Regions from separate parts of the Brevibacillus sp. NRS-1366 genome, predicted to be linked through region 2. Evidence: riboswitches for the same ligand, from Rfam matches in the RefSeq annotation. Region 2 holds a riboswitch; the other holds the start of a gene.
The links. A riboswitch is a leader RNA that binds a small molecule or an ion and turns the genes downstream of it on or off. The one in region 2 is predicted to bind glycine.
Positions count from the first base shown of each region.

Region 1: another riboswitch for glycine. It lies ahead of gcvT (glycine cleavage system aminomethyltransferase GcvT); the one in region 2 lies ahead of ACIFQN_RS01325 (amino acid permease).

Region 1 is NZ_JBITPN010000019.1:30,156-37,648, forward strand. It holds gene gcvPA (aminomethyl-transferring glycine dehydrogenase subunit GcvPA) at 1-1,319, opposite strand, end outside; gene gcvT (glycine cleavage system aminomethyltransferase GcvT) at 1,361-2,464, opposite strand; glycine riboswitch at 2,560-2,675, opposite strand; glycine riboswitch at 2,676-2,772, opposite strand; gene ACIFQN_RS12445 (DEAD/DEAH box helicase) at 2,993-4,693, shown strand; gene ACIFQN_RS12450 (YqhG family protein) at 4,737-5,858, shown strand; gene ACIFQN_RS12455 (hypothetical protein) at 5,962-6,828, shown strand; gene ACIFQN_RS12460 (YkuS family protein) at 6,866-7,120, opposite strand; gene ACIFQN_RS12465 (YqzE family protein) at 7,151-7,312, opposite strand; gene ACIFQN_RS12470 (shikimate kinase) at 7,378-7,493, opposite strand, start outside.
Region 2 is NZ_JBITPN010000002.1:124,030-131,522, forward strand. It holds gene ACIFQN_RS01305 (5'-nucleotidase C-terminal domain-containing protein) at 1-182, opposite strand, end outside; gene ACIFQN_RS01310 (substrate-binding domain-containing protein) at 334-1,512, shown strand; gene ACIFQN_RS01315 (hypothetical protein) at 1,490-2,365, shown strand; gene ACIFQN_RS01320 (DMT family transporter) at 2,369-3,241, opposite strand; gene ACIFQN_RS01325 (amino acid permease) at 3,469-4,854, opposite strand; glycine riboswitch at 5,121-5,179, opposite strand; glycine riboswitch at 5,182-5,281, opposite strand; partial or broken gene ACIFQN_RS01330 (adenine deaminase C-terminal domain-containing protein) at 5,480-5,647, opposite strand; gene ACIFQN_RS01335 (hypothetical protein) at 5,702-6,190, shown strand; gene ACIFQN_RS01340 (C45 family autoproteolytic acyltransferase/hydolase) at 6,213-7,283, shown strand; gene ACIFQN_RS01345 (alpha/beta hydrolase) at 7,326-7,493, shown strand, end outside.

The sequences.
Region 1 (7,493 bases), on a different contig from region 2:
AGTGTGTCGATTTCTTCTTTGGTTCTCAGCTCGGTTACTGCAATCAAGGTATGATCTGCGAGCTCAGGATAGTCCAGACCCAGATCATAGCCGCCGATGATTCCTGCAGCAAGCAGTTGTTTGTTTACTTCAGCGACTGGTTTGTTCAGCTTCACAACAAACTCGTTGAAGAACGGGGAAGCATTTACAACTTCCAACCCTTTTGCTTCAATAGCCTGCTTGGCGTAATGTGCTTTTTGCAGGTTCATCATTGCCATTTCCTGTACACCATTCTTACCCAGAGCTGTCATCGTGATTGATGCCGCCAAAGCGAGCAAAGCCTGGTTGGAGCAAATGTTGGAAGTCGCTTTTTCACGACGAATGTGTTGCTCACGCGCTTGTAAGGTCAACACGAAACCGCGCTTGCCATTCTCATCCTTGGTTTGACCAACGATCCGACCTGGCATTTTACGCATCAGCTTTGTAGTTGTAGCGAAGTATCCGCAGTGAGGTCCGCCAAAAGAAGCAGGAATACCGAACGGCTGCATATCTCCAATAACGATGTCAGCTCCGAGCTTTCCTGGTGCTTCCAATACGCCCAAAGCAAGGGGATTGGAAGAAGCAATAAGAAGTGCACCTTTTCCGTGGGCAATCGGCTCAATTGCAGCCAAGTCCTCTACGTTTCCAAAGAAGTTCGGATATTGCACGATCACTGCTGCTGTATTATCGTCAATCAACGCTTCCAGTGCAACCGTATCGGTGACACCATCGCTATTGATACCTACTTCAACAAGCTCTACGTTTTGACCGTACGCATAGGTTTTCAAAACGCCGCGTGCTTCTGGATGTACAGCGCGAGAGACAATGACACGTTTTTTACCGGTGTGACCAGCAGCCATCATCGCAGCTTCTGCCAAAGAAGTCGCTCCATCGTACATCGAAGAGTTCGCTACTTCCATGCCAGTCAGCTCGCAAACCATCGTTTGGAATTCGAAAATCGCCTGCAATTCACCTTGGCTGATTTCAGGCTGATAGGGTGTGTAAGCGGTAAAGAACTCACCACGTAAGAGCATATGGTTCACGGTACTTGGTGTATAGTGCTGATACACACCGGCACCGAGGAAGTTTACATGCGTGCTGAAGTTGACGTTTTGATTCGCCAGGCGTGTGAAGTATTTAACGAGATCAGGCTCGGATAAGGCCTCAGGAATATTGAGGGCGCCTTTGAAGCGTACTTCCTCCGGGATATCGGCAAACAGCTCTTCTATGCTGGAAATGCCAAGCGTTTCCAGCATTTCGCGCTTGTCCTGATCGGTTTGGGGCAGATAGCGGTATTTCACGAACGTTGTCCTCCTCTAATAGGATGATTGTTGGTTACTACTTAGTTTTTTGGACGCTTGTAAAATGGAGCGGCAACGACCTCTGCCTTCAGGCGTTTTCCACGAATCTCAACTTCCACCTGTGTACCGATTGCCGTGTGCTCGCTTTTCACGAGGGCGAGACCGACGTTCTTTTTCAACGTGGGGGACTGTGTACCTGTAGTCACTTCGCCAATCAGCTCTTCCCCTGCGTAGACAGGGTAGTGCGTGCGCGGAATTCCACGGTCGATCATTTCAATACCGATGAGTTTGCGCGGTGCACCGTTTTCTTTTTGCGCCTTCAACGCTTCTTGACCGATGAATGGAACTTCTTTGTCGACCTTGACAGCAAAGCCAATGCCCGCTTCGATCGGGGTAATGTCCTTGCTCAATTCTTGGCCATAGAGGGGCAGCTTGGCTTCAAAACGAAGCGTGTCACGGGCACCTAGTCCGCATGGCACCAGTCCGTCTTCTTTTCCAGTAGTGAGCAGGGTATCCCACAGCTCGGCTGCATGCTCCGCGTTCAAATATATTTCAAAACCATCTTCACCTGTATATCCTGTCCGGGAGACCAGAGCAGAAACACCGTTTACCATGACATCCTTCTCAAAGCGGAAGAAACCGATTTGCGACAAGTCTGTCGTGGTCAGCTTTTGCAGGATTGACTGCGCAAGAGGACCTTGGATGGCAATTTGAGCAGTTTGTGGCGAGATATTTTCAATCGTTACACCCGGAATCAGATGCTCCTCTAGCCACGCATAGTCTTTGTCAATATTTCCGGCGTTAATGACAAGCAGGTAATGATCATCAGCATACTTGTAGACGAGCAAATCATCAACAGTCCCGCCGTCTGGGTAACACAGCACACTGTACTGCGCTTGCCCAACAGCCAGCTTGGAGACGTCATTCGTCGTTACGTGCTGAAGGTATGCGAGGGCATTCTCGCCTTTTACATCTACCTCTCCCATGTGGGAAACATCAAATAAACCTGCTTTTGTCCGAACTGCTTCGTGCTCCTGGCCAATACTTGTGAACTGTACGGGCAGTTCCCACCCGCCGAAGTCAATTGTTTTGCCGCCATACTTTGCATAAGAATCAAACAGTGGCGTTCGTTTCAGATTGGACATGTGTGGCACCTCCTGTGAGCCAAATGTTATGGCATTTTTCCCCATACAAAAAGACAGAGTCGAAAAAACGGGTACACCAAAATAAAGGTGCCCATTTCTCCTCCTCTGTCCTTGGTACCTGAGAGTTACCTTGCGAATCAAGCGAGGCGGGGATCTCCTCACTTGCAAGTTTCCCCTTTGGTGGCTCCTACCTGAGCTCTCTCCAGAGTTGCGTCCAGTAGAGGTACTTTTGCCTGAGAGATTCACCGTTTCCGGCTTGCTCCTTCGGCGCTGCAGCGGTTATCGCAGTCTCTCCCTACTACTATCATTCGCGTTGGTTAGATGGTCATACATAAGTTAAGAATAACTTTTCCATACTAAGGAATGAACTTCTCCTTTATCCTACCACGAGAGTGAGCAGTTGAAAATATACAAATTAACAGTCACCTTAAGAAATACTTAACAAAATGATAAATGATATGAAAAACGTTAAGATTTTTAGAAAATGGCTTGAAAGTTATGGCAGAGCTACGCAAAGGAGTAACGTATATGCCGAATGTTCCTGTTTCATTTGATACTAGCTGGATCAATCCGCTGTCAGAACGGTTGCAAGAGGATGGGCCCTGGGACAAATGGGAGCTGTTCAAGCTGGCATTGGAAGCGGAGGAAGCCATGGCTGTGCGCGAGTTTGATCAACTGCAATGCCTGAAATACTTGCCCTTGCTGTCCCCGTTTCCGCATCAGCTCCACACTGCCGAGCGTGTGCTTTTAGAAATGCGCGGACGAGCGATTCTCGCTGATGAAGTGGGCCTCGGAAAAACGATAGAAGCTGGTCTGATCATGAAGGAGTATATGGTGCGCGGACTGGCAAAAAAAATTCTCATTCTGGTTCCAGCCTCACTTGTCATTCAATGGACCAAAGAACTGCAGCAAAAATTCGGCATTTCCGCCGTCGCCCAAAAAAAAGAGTACATGTGGCGGCAGCATGAGGTCGTTGTCGCCTCGATCGATACCGCCAAGCGCGACCCCCACCGCCGGCATGTACTGGACATTGATTACGACATGCTCATCATCGACGAGGCGCATAAGCTCAAAAACAAGCGAACCCGCAACTATCAATTCGTAAAAGAAATTCGGAAAAAATACTGCCTGCTCTTAACCGCAACCCCCATCCAAAACGAAATGGATGAGCTATACAATTTGATTAATTTATTGAAGCCGGGCCATCTCGGTCATACAACCTCCTTCTCCTCCAATTATGTAGAGGGCAAGCGTCAATCCAAAAACAGTGAAAAATTGCGCGAGGAAATCGAAAAGGTCATGATCCGCAATAAGCGAAGCGACGGCGGTATCCAATTTACGAGTCGCTGCGTCCAATCGATCCCCATAGAGCTGTCTTTTGAGGAAATGGCGCTTTATGAGGGTGTCACCCGATTTGTCCGCGAACAGTACCAGTCAGGAATTGGCGGGTTTAATTCCCTTGCACTTATTACCCTGCAGCGGGAGGTATGCTCCAGCAAGGAGGCCGCGTTCATGACGTTATACAATATGCATGAGCGTATGGCAGAGGACTCCCCGAGGCGTGAACAAATCATTGCATTGGTCGAGCTGATTAAAAAAATCGAGACCCATTCCAAAGCAGCCAAAACCGTTGAGCTGATTCAACAAATCAATGACAAAGTCATCATTTTTACGGAATACCGCGCTACACAAAACTACTTGCAAAAGTATTTGCATGATCACGGTATCACCTCTGTACCGTTTCGCGGCGGCTTTAAGCGAAGTAAGAAGGACTGGATGACTGACCTCTTTCAGAATCGAGCACAAGTGTTGATTGCGACAGAGGCAGGCGGCGAAGGCATCAATCTACAGTTTTGCAATCAGGTCATCAATTACGATCTCCCGTGGAATCCGATGCGCGTCGAACAGCGGATCGGCCGCGTCCATCGACTTGGTCAAAAGCGAGACGTGCACATTTACAACATGTCGACGGCGGGAACGATTGAAGAAAACATCTTGAACCTCCTCTATGAAAAAATTGATCTCTTTGAGATGGTTATCGGCGAACTCGATGATATCGTAGAACGTCTAAACCTGAGTCAGTCTCTGGAAGAAAATCTGATTCAGATCATTATGGATTCCCGCTCGAACAAAGAGATGGCTTTGAAGCTGGATAATATGGGGCATGCCATCCGTGCGGTCCGCCAGACCCGTACAGAGGGTCAGCTATCAGAAGCTGCCGAGCAATAAATGGCGTGCACCAGAATCGTATAAGAAGAAAAGAGGTTTCCTGATGCAACAACAACAGGTCCGGCAATTCATTGAGCGCTACCTTGCCACCTTTTCAGCCCATATCGTAGAAACCCATCCCGACTATATAACCGTCAAGCTTCCCGTTGAAGTGGACAAGGATATCGGTAATCGCCCCTTTTACTGGAGCTGGGTGGAAAAGATGAACCTCGCTTATCAACCATTGGTTCTGACTTTTGCTTTTCATCCCGACCTCATGCCAGAAGGCTTACGCGCTGAACACATGCATCTCGGGGCGTCGCGCATGCAGCAAATTTTTGATTCCACGAAAAAACACGGACAATTTCTCTGTATGTATGAGCAAGATCCCTTCGCCATCGGAAGCACAGGGAAACGACAATCTGCTCCACTCGTACCGTGGCTTGGGTTAAATCTGAAGGTCTCGCTGCTCTGTGACAAGAGACGCGACATTCTCTTGTATTTGGGAATTAATTTACACGACCCGCGAATCGTACGCGACTTTACTTCGTTCCTTTTTCGCCTGCCCCTCACTCCAGCCATTCCCGATTACTTTTACACATTGGATCGGAGAATAACGGTTGAACAAGCTTTCGATATGGCAAAAAAGGAAGTCACGAGCATCATGGAATCGGAGGATCAACAGTGGGCAGAAGAAGCCCGGGCCCGATTAGCGGAAGAGCTGGCTATCCTTTCCGCCTATTATGAAGAATTAGCTCTTCGCGAGCCTTCTGCTACGAATGAAAGCAGCGAGGAAGAGGCGGAAACCACCGATATGGCAGTTGAAGGCATGGAGCCGGATGAAGTGGAAGAAGCAGCAATGTCCCAGTCCACACAGCCTGTTGTCGAACAGTCGCAGACTCTTGACGAATACCGGTCATCAGGAGGACGAATCCTCGACTTTTTACGTGCAAACGGGATTCAAACGACACCGCGCCAACAAATCGATCAGGAAGAATGGAAAAAAAGCACGCCAGATGAGGAGCGGAAGCGTCGCATGGACGAGCTAAAGTGGCAGTACGAACCGCGAATCGAGGTGCAATTTATCAACGGTGGGTTATTTTATCTTCACTCGGTACCCGCCGAGCTGTCTTCCACTCCCGAGTGGTACAAAGTGAATACCCCCGCATCCAGGCGAATCCTGTAAAAGAACAACGAGAAATTGTGAGTAGGAAAAGACAAGTTGCAACAAATCTTTTTGGAATATCTGGCTACAATAGGATTAGGAAAGCCATTGCAAAAGGTGGTGCATGTTTGTGACCAGACGCTTCTTCCCCTTCATCTCCGCTCTGCTCTCTATAATGCTTTTCGCCTGGCCTGCTTTTGCCCAGGAAGATGGAAGCTGGGACAGGCAGTTTCAAGCACAAATCGCTGAATGGAAGGACGCAATAGCTAATCGTGATCCGGCGTTTAAGGAATGGCAACATGCGCAAACAGATGTCCAGACACTCGGTACCAATCAGCGCCAATGGCTCGTAAGTGTCAAAAAGGCTGGGAAGCAGGTCGGCTATTTAGTGGTTGGTGAAGCTCCTTGGCCTGATCGTGAACCACAGGAACAATTTGTGTTATTAGAATACGGTGTCGGAGAATACATTTTGTTTGATGACGCTTTCGCTCCAAAGGAAATTGCCGCCGAGCCTGTCTATGACGGGTTCGCTTCCCATTGGTTGATTACCCAGAAGCCAGCTTCCCACATGATAAACGCCAAGACTGGCGAACCTTATCCAGCCACATTCGTGGCAAACAAGCCCGTGATGGGAACTCTCTCTTCAGCCGAATTGATTCATAGCGGTCAAAGTCTGACACAAACCCGTTTGTTGAAGCAGAAGGAAGCCGACCCTTTCGACCAGATCGGCTGGGTGCATCAATTACAGTCCAAGTCAGATATAACCTGGAACAAGCTTTGGCAACAGCGGTCTGACTCTTCTGTTACTCTTACTGTACCTTTGCACCATTCTCAGGTGCTTGCACCCTTTGTCGTCAGCTCCCTCCATCTATGGAACGACCAAAACGCGTATGTGGGAGTCTGGGACGAGGGATTGCGATTTGTACCTTACTCATACGCTAGCAAAGTTGGTCAATTTTATGTAAACGAAACAAGCTCTCCTGCCGAATAAACGGTTGGAGAGCTTGTTATTTTTCTTAGAATGCCGTTCAATGATGCTTCGTTGGAGATAGTCTAACATGTACCGCATGGAAAACCTCACTTGCTGTCATTCCTTCAGCGTTGATCACAGGAGCACCTGTAATGGTCTTGTTTTGATCACCAAGCACGTTTATATCCTGTCCGGTGATGACGATTGCGTCTACCACCTGCTGCCAGTTCCCTAAATCAACGACTTCATATCCATTGTCACGCAACATTTTGCTTATCTGGGAAAGGGAATGTTCAACCGCTACTCTCGCCATCTGCACCCTCCGTCTACATTCATCGTAGGTTTATTTGCGCCACAACAATCGAATGGACATGGGAATCGCCCCAAACCAACGTGACGACCAAGATTCTCTAGGTGCCTTACGCTGACGGCGTTCATCTTTTGGGGTCTCCATGTACGTAACAAACAACTTGGTAAGGTATTTTAAATACTCCTGAAAGGACATCGAACGTGACCTCCTTCGTGCCCCGCGGATTCACGTCGACTTGCCTGCGGCGGAGCGCTTCATACCTAGTTTGCCCCGTCCTGCCTGCTTTCAACCAACTGGCTTTTAATTTCAGCAACAATCGCAGTCAGGCTCTTGCCTGTCGTATCGATTTGTACAGGAGCAAAGTCATATGCGCCCG
Region 2 (7,493 bases):
ACATTGGGCAGTTGATTGAGCTTTTGCATGGCTGTGACTGTCGTTTTGTGGTTTCTCGAAATTCGCCACAGGTTGTCCCCTTTTTTCACCGTATAGGTTTGGGCGGCAGCTGCACTGGCAAACAGCGTTGAAAACAAGAGCAAAAAGGATAAGAGCAGACTGATGTGTTTTCCTTGCCTCATGAAGTTCCTCCTAATGGAATTAGATTTGTGCATCATTTCCATTATAAAGAAAAGGAAGAAACAATGGACATATATAAAGAGAAACATAACGAAAGATTTACCACTTTCGTGAAAAAAATGTAGTCGATCTGATATTTTCAGGAGGATACCGATGAATGAAAATCTGATAGGAAAAATCATAGGATGTATAATTGCATTTGTTCTTCTGGCGTTTGTGGGCTTCGCGGTGCTAGTTTTTTCGTTATTTTCTACCGGAACGAAGTTTTATACGCCACTCACGATCGTGGTCACCGGGGTACTGGTCGTTTTTACGGTTCTGCGTATATTCGCGCCGACGATTGCGCGTATTTTGAATCGTTCCCTGGCTGTATTTTTTATTCTCGCTACCTTGGCTGTTATTGGCTTTGAGATCAAGGAAGCCTATGTAAACAGTATCCCGACGGTTAGTGAGCAAGACTTTGATTTAGAGGAGTACCGACCCTTTGGTGAAAATACAAAAGCAGTAAAACTAGACCAGCCTTCCACTCTCAAGCTGGATTCCGATCTGCCCAGATTAGACGGTGCGACCGCACTATATCCATTGTATGCCTCGTTTGCCCAAGCTGTTTACCCCAAAAAGCAATACGACCAATACGAGGGAGAAGTGATGGGGAATACGACTCCCAGAGCTTATGAAAATCTGATAGAGGGTAAGGCTGACATCATTTTCGTCGCCGCCCCATCAAAGCAGCAGCTAAACGACGCTAAAAGACAGGGTGTGGAGCTGAAGCTGACGCCCATCGGACGGGAGGCCTTCGTGTTTTTTGTGAATGCTGCCAATCCGGTGAAAGGACTGTCAACAGAGCAAATCCAAAAGATTTATTCCGGGCAGATTACGAATTGGCAGGAGGTAGGCGGCCAGAATGAACAAATTCGCGCCTTTCAACGTCCCGAAAACAGCGGAAGCCAGACCATGCTCCAAAAGGTCATGGCAGGCCAAGAACTCATGACACCCCCTCAAGACGACGTGGTGAGCGGGATGGGAGGCATTATCGAAAGAACGTCCAACTACAAAAATTACAACAATGCGATCGGGTATTCGTTCTTGTTCTTTGCTACCGAGATGGTGAAAAATGGGAATATCCGACTGCTGGAGGTAGACGGGGTTATGCCTGACAAAAGCACAATCGTGAACAAAGAGTATCCTTTAGCAGCAGAATTTTACGCTGTCACAGCGGGCAGCACCAACCCGAATGTATCGCGATTGATCGAATGGATTTTGTCAGGGCAAGGGCAATCCCTTGTGGAGGAGACAGGGTATACGCCTGTTGCCGCTGCGAAAACGAAATAAGCGGGCATGGGAGTGGTTGAAGCCAGTCTGCTTGAACTACAATGGGAAAGATAGAAAAGAGAAGGCATCGGAGGGTGGCAGCTTGGAGTGGTTTGAGCATTTTGATTGGAAAGTCTTTTTTCCAGAGCAGCGAATGTATATCATGCGGCAGCACAATTGGGCGTTTGCGGCATGGGAGATGGAGAGGCTGAAAGGAAACCTGCAGCCGCAGTCATTGCTGGTGCATGTGGACGCTCATTTGGACGATACACCGGATGGAGTGTTTGTACCGGGCTTGCTAGAGGCAAAGAGTGTGGAGCAAATCATGGCGGTAGCCCAGGGGCACGATTATGCGAGCGGCCAAGTGTGCCCGCCGGATTGCATGCAGATCGACAATTTTATTTGGGCAGGTGTGGCAAGAAATACGATCGGAAAGACCTTGTTTGTCTCTCATCAGGATGACGAGGTCTTGTCGCTTTCAATGCTCCGCTATGATGCGGTACATAAACGCAACCAGAATTGTCAAAATATCATCGACAAACTGCCTGCAGGATGTACGTACACGCATCAGCGGTTTATGGATATGGACTCTTTTCTAAGAGAAGTGGATCCGAACAAATGGAGCCCCCAGCAGACCAAAATTTTAGATATCGACCTCGATTATTTCAACATGTCTCGGGATACGACGCCCACTCTGCAGCCGCTTGAGGAAATTCGTGCTTCCTTGCTAGCCCTGCGGGGCCTTTGCCAGTGGGATGCTATTACGGTTGCCATATCCCCAGAGTATTGCGGCGGCAAAGAAGAGGCGGACTATTTGCTGCATATTTTTTTGGAGACATTTGAGATCAATCTCGCTTCTGCGCGAGAATGGTAGTGCTCAGCTTTTTTCACTGATAGCAAGTGACAGGAAAATAATGATAAGCGCAGCGATGGCATTCCAGGTTACCTGATCATCTAGTACGAGTGTTCCTAATAAAATCCCGAACAGGGGGACCAAATAATTCGTGAGCGATGCAAAAGCGGCGTTTGTCCGTCTAATCAGCGTATTGTAGAGCATGTAAACGATACCTGCTTGAAACACGCCCAAGATGACCACGTATACGACCTGCATCCAGCTGGGGCGTATTTGAAAGGGGTCTTCAAATAGAAAAGCGAGCGGCAGCAATAAGATAGTCGCAACGAATAAAACATTACGCATCGCTAGAATGGAAGAAACGGGTGGAAGCTGCTTGATGAGAATCAGCGAAATCGCAAAGCTCATAGATGCCCCGATGAGAGCCACATAACCCATGATGTTTCCCACAAAAGAAAGGGAAGACAGGGTAGGGGCAAACAGCAGGCACAAGCCTCCAAATCCGATGATAATGCCCAACCATTTTTTGAATGGCAGCTTTTCATGCGGTGCCGCTAGTTTCATAAAAATCAGTGTGAAAATCGGCCCGGTGCCGAGCAAAATAGAAGCAGTGCTGCTATTGATATACTGCTGTCCCCACCCAATCAGGATGAAAGGGACAACTGCCTCGAGGATCCCAATCCAGATAAACAATTTCCATCCTTTCAGGGTTGTGGGGACCTTTTCTTTGTTTCCGCCAAACAAATGCAAAAGGGCAAGTGTGAGGGTGCCAAGTAAAGCTTTGTAAGCAGCTAACGTAATCGGTGTAATCGAGGTGATCACGAGGTCGACAAAGAAAAATTGCGACCCCCAAATGATCCCGATCCCGAGCAAAAGCAAAACATTTATCTGATTCATGATCAAAAGTCCTCACTTGAAATATTTTTATAACAGATGTCCGGGACATATATGGAATGCTTTTATCTGGCGCCTTGCCATCATAGTAAAGCGAGTGGGGGGAGGCTTCAATCAAGAAAAAGGGCATCTGTATCGGTACAGATGCAACTGGGGCTGGAACGAGGAAATAAAAAACCACCCCGCTCTCACTTCTATCAGTGAAAACAGGATGGCTTGTACGTTGCCTTTTAATTTTCTGCTAAATTTCGTTGCTCCACTTGATTTGAGGCCGGGGCCGGCTTTCGCAGCTTGTAAATCACAACCAAGAGAAGGAACCAAACCGGAGTGATAAACAAGGCAACACGAGTATCATCTGCAAGAGCAAGCACGACCAGAATGAACACCAGGAAGAGAAGGATCAAGTAATTGGAGAAGGGATAGAGCGGTAATTTAAACTTGCTCGCTTTCGCCAGATCTGGTCTTGTTTTGCGATATTTCAAATGGCTGATCACCGTAATTCCCCAAATAAAGAGGAAGCAGACTGTTGAGACGCTTGTGATCAGTGTAAATACTCCTTCGGGCATGACATAGTTCAAAATAACAGCAATGAGAATGACGACCGTTGAAAAGAACAAGGCGTTGGATGGTACTTTCCCTGAGGTAAGCTTTGTAAAGGACTCAGGTGCATTCTTGTCTTTGGCAAGTGAGTATACCATCCGGCTTGTACTGAAGATGGCGCTGTTACAGGCCGAAGCTGCCGAGGTCAGGACGACAAAATTGACGATACCAGCCGCTGCAGCGATACCAACTGCGACGAAGACTTGAACGAAAGGGCTTTCCATTGGATTGATGGCGTTCCACGGATAAATGCCCATAATGACGATCAGTGCGCCAATGTAGAAAATTAAGATTCGAATCGGGATGTTGTTGATTGCTTTCGGAATAACTTTTTCTGGGTTTTCAGTTTCACCTGCTGTAAGTCCTACAAGTTCGATACCAACAAAAGCAAACACGACCATCTGGAATGAAAGTAGGAATCCATTTATTCCATTCGGGAACATGCCGCCGTGGTTCCAGAGATTCGAGAAGCTCGATGCGCCTGAATTCGTGGAAAAGCCTTTTATAATCATGAAAACACCGATCACGATCAATGCTAGAATGGCGATGACTTTAACTAAAGCGAACCAGAATTCCATTTCGCCAAAAAGCTTTACGGTTGCTAGATTCATAATGAGCAAAATGACAAGCGCAATTAATCCAGGCATCCACTGCGGTACTCCAGGGAGCCAATACTGCGTGTAGAGACCAACTGCCGTCAGGTCGGCCATGGCGATGGAAATCCAGCAAAACCAGTAAGTCCATCCGGTAATAAATGCCGCCATATTGCCTAAATAATCTCTGACAAAGTCTACAAAAGTATGATAGTTTAGATTGCTTAAGAGTAGTTCTCCAAGTGAGCGCATGATTAAGAAGCAAATGACGCCTGTAATCAAGTATGCAAATAGAATAGAGGGTCCTGCTAAATGGATCGATTTTCCCGCACCGAGGAATAACCCCGTTCCGATGGCTCCGCCAATCGCGATTAATTGGACGTGCCTGTTTTTTAGACCTCTATCTAGTTTTTGGTCTTGCATATGATCCCCCACTTTCAACTTTTCTAAACACTTTGCAATTTCATTGATTTGATATATGTTAATAATAAATATAAATCAAATAATTGCAAATTAAATTTCCAATAAAAGTTATTTTACCGTCCGTTTTTTATTGGTAAAAACGCTTACATTTTTGAAAATAATAAACATTTTGTTCAATCTACGCTGAATTCCCTCCTTTCTGATTTTATGGTTCCTATTTTTCGCCAATAAAAAAAGGCATTGAAAAATAGGGATGCTCCTATTTTTCTCTGTCCTTTTACCTGAGAGTATAACTCCTTTGGTGGCCAGTGGCTCTCTCCAGAGATGCGTCCTATTGCGGTCCTTTTACCTGAGAGATTTGCCCTAATGATCAGGGTTTGCTCCTTCGGTGCTAAACGATGTGTTTAGTCTCTCCCGCAATATTCATCCGCTTATGCAGTTATGGAGTTCATATGCGTCTCTTACATATTAATTTCTCGCAAGGAGCTTGTCAATTAAAAATTGTGAATTAAATAACTATTCGAAAAATGATTCATTATCTATTTAAACTTACAGCTAAACGAAAAGAAAAAGCAGCATAGACAAAAGTCTTTGCTGCCTAAACGTTCCCTATAACAATCCATCCTTATTCTACAAAAAGCGAGACCTGTTCAAAGCCCTCATCGGAGATCCGAATCAATCCCGTATCGGAAATATGTAGCGTAGGGATGACGACCAGGGCGAGCAGTGACAACGTCATGAAGGCGTAATTCATCGTGCAGCCTGCCTGAGCGAGCGCGCGGCTAATCTCCATGACATACGCTTTGATCACATTTTACTTTCGATGATCGATCAGCTTTCCGAAAAGGTGCGCATCAAAAAAGAGCGATTCCTGCTTTTCGGTTTTTCCGGGGGCGGCCATTTTGCCCATCGCTTCTACTATTTGCACCCCGAGCGTCTTTTGGGAGTTTCGATTGGCGCGCCTGGCATCATTACTTATCTGGATTCATCCAAACCGTTTTATGTGGGGACGAAAGATTTGGAGGAAGTGTTTGGCAAAAAGCTGTCTCTTGAGGAGATGCGGCGCGTTTTTGTGCAGATGGTCATTGGCAGCGAAGACAACGAAACATGGGAGATCAACAATAAAGCCTCCGCCCATTGGATGGAAGGGACGGATGCGTATGGTCAGACACGGCTTGCGCGACTCGGCGCCCTGAGAGACAATTTTGAACGGGAAGGCATTCGTGTTCGCTATGATGTAGTTCCTGGCGTTGCTCACGATGGGGGCAAGGTTCTAGCAGAAGTAAAAGATTTCTTTACCCACGTTCTAGCAAAATCAAAAGATAATGGTCGATGAAAGCCCAAGGAGGAGTATAAGCATGAATCAAAAAACCTTTCCGTTTTATCGGTTTGAAGGCACCCATCGTGAAATCGGCAGACAGTATGGCGAGGCTTGCGCGGACTTGATACGAAAGCATCGTGATTATGCATTGGCACGTCTGGAATCCAAGGTGAAGATCCCGTCCATAGGGGCATTGGAAGAGGCAGCCCTGCATTACAGGGAATACGTAATGAAATACGCCCCCTACTTTGATGAAGAAATCCAAGGACTCTCGGAGAGCACTGGCCTCACCCTTGGAGAGGCTTACTTGCTTCAACTCCGGGCAGAGCTTTACAACGAATTTGATTCCAATGACGAATGCACGACCTTCGCGATTCAGACGGAAGCGACAGCAGATGGTACACCCCTGATTGGACAAAATGCTGATCTGCCGAATTTTTACTCTGAAATCGGGATTGTCGCTGAATTTGTACCCGACAATGGTCACACATGTCTGATGCTCACTCCGGCAGGCCAGATTTCGTACATCGGCATCAATAAGCACGGACTTGGTGTTTTTGCTAATTTTCTCACGTGCGACGGGTGGAGAGTCGGGTTTCCGCGTTATCTTCTCTCTAGATTGGCATTGACCAAAGAGACAGTCCCGGAAGCGATTGCCCTGGTACGCAGTGTTCACCGCGCATCTTCTCGCAATTTGATCATGCTGGATAAAAAAGGGAACGCAGCTGATTTGGAAACAACACCGACTCGCGATATGCTCATCGAGCCGTCTCATGGGCTGTTGGCGCATTCCAACCACTACATCGGTCAGGAGCTTATGGCAGAGGAGAGACTGACAGGAGCTCATCTGGACAATTCGCAGACACGCTATGCTCGTATGCGCAGCCTGCTGGAGGGCCACCATGGCCAGTTGGATGCGCAGGCGATGCAGAACATTTTGCGTGATCGTGGAAGCGAGCCGTATCCACTGTGCAGAATGCCCGGTGACGATGGAACGGATTCCATTACTTTTGCCTCGGTCATTGCCGAACCAACCAAAGGACAGCTATGGATCGCGATTGGTCCTCCTAATCAATACGAGTACAAGTGCTACTCTTTTTCCTCCTAATAAAAGGAAGCATTTCATGTTACAATGAGAGGAGAGACTAGGGTGCCGATTGATCCGCAAGTGAAGGACTTGTTGCAAAGGCTGGAGAGAGCTGGCGGTGAGCCATTGTATAAGCTGTCTCCAGAGGAAGCACGCAGGGCATTAGCAGCTTCCAGAGCGAGTATAAACGAAATCGTTTCATCCGTTGCTTCGGTGGAAGATGTCGAAATA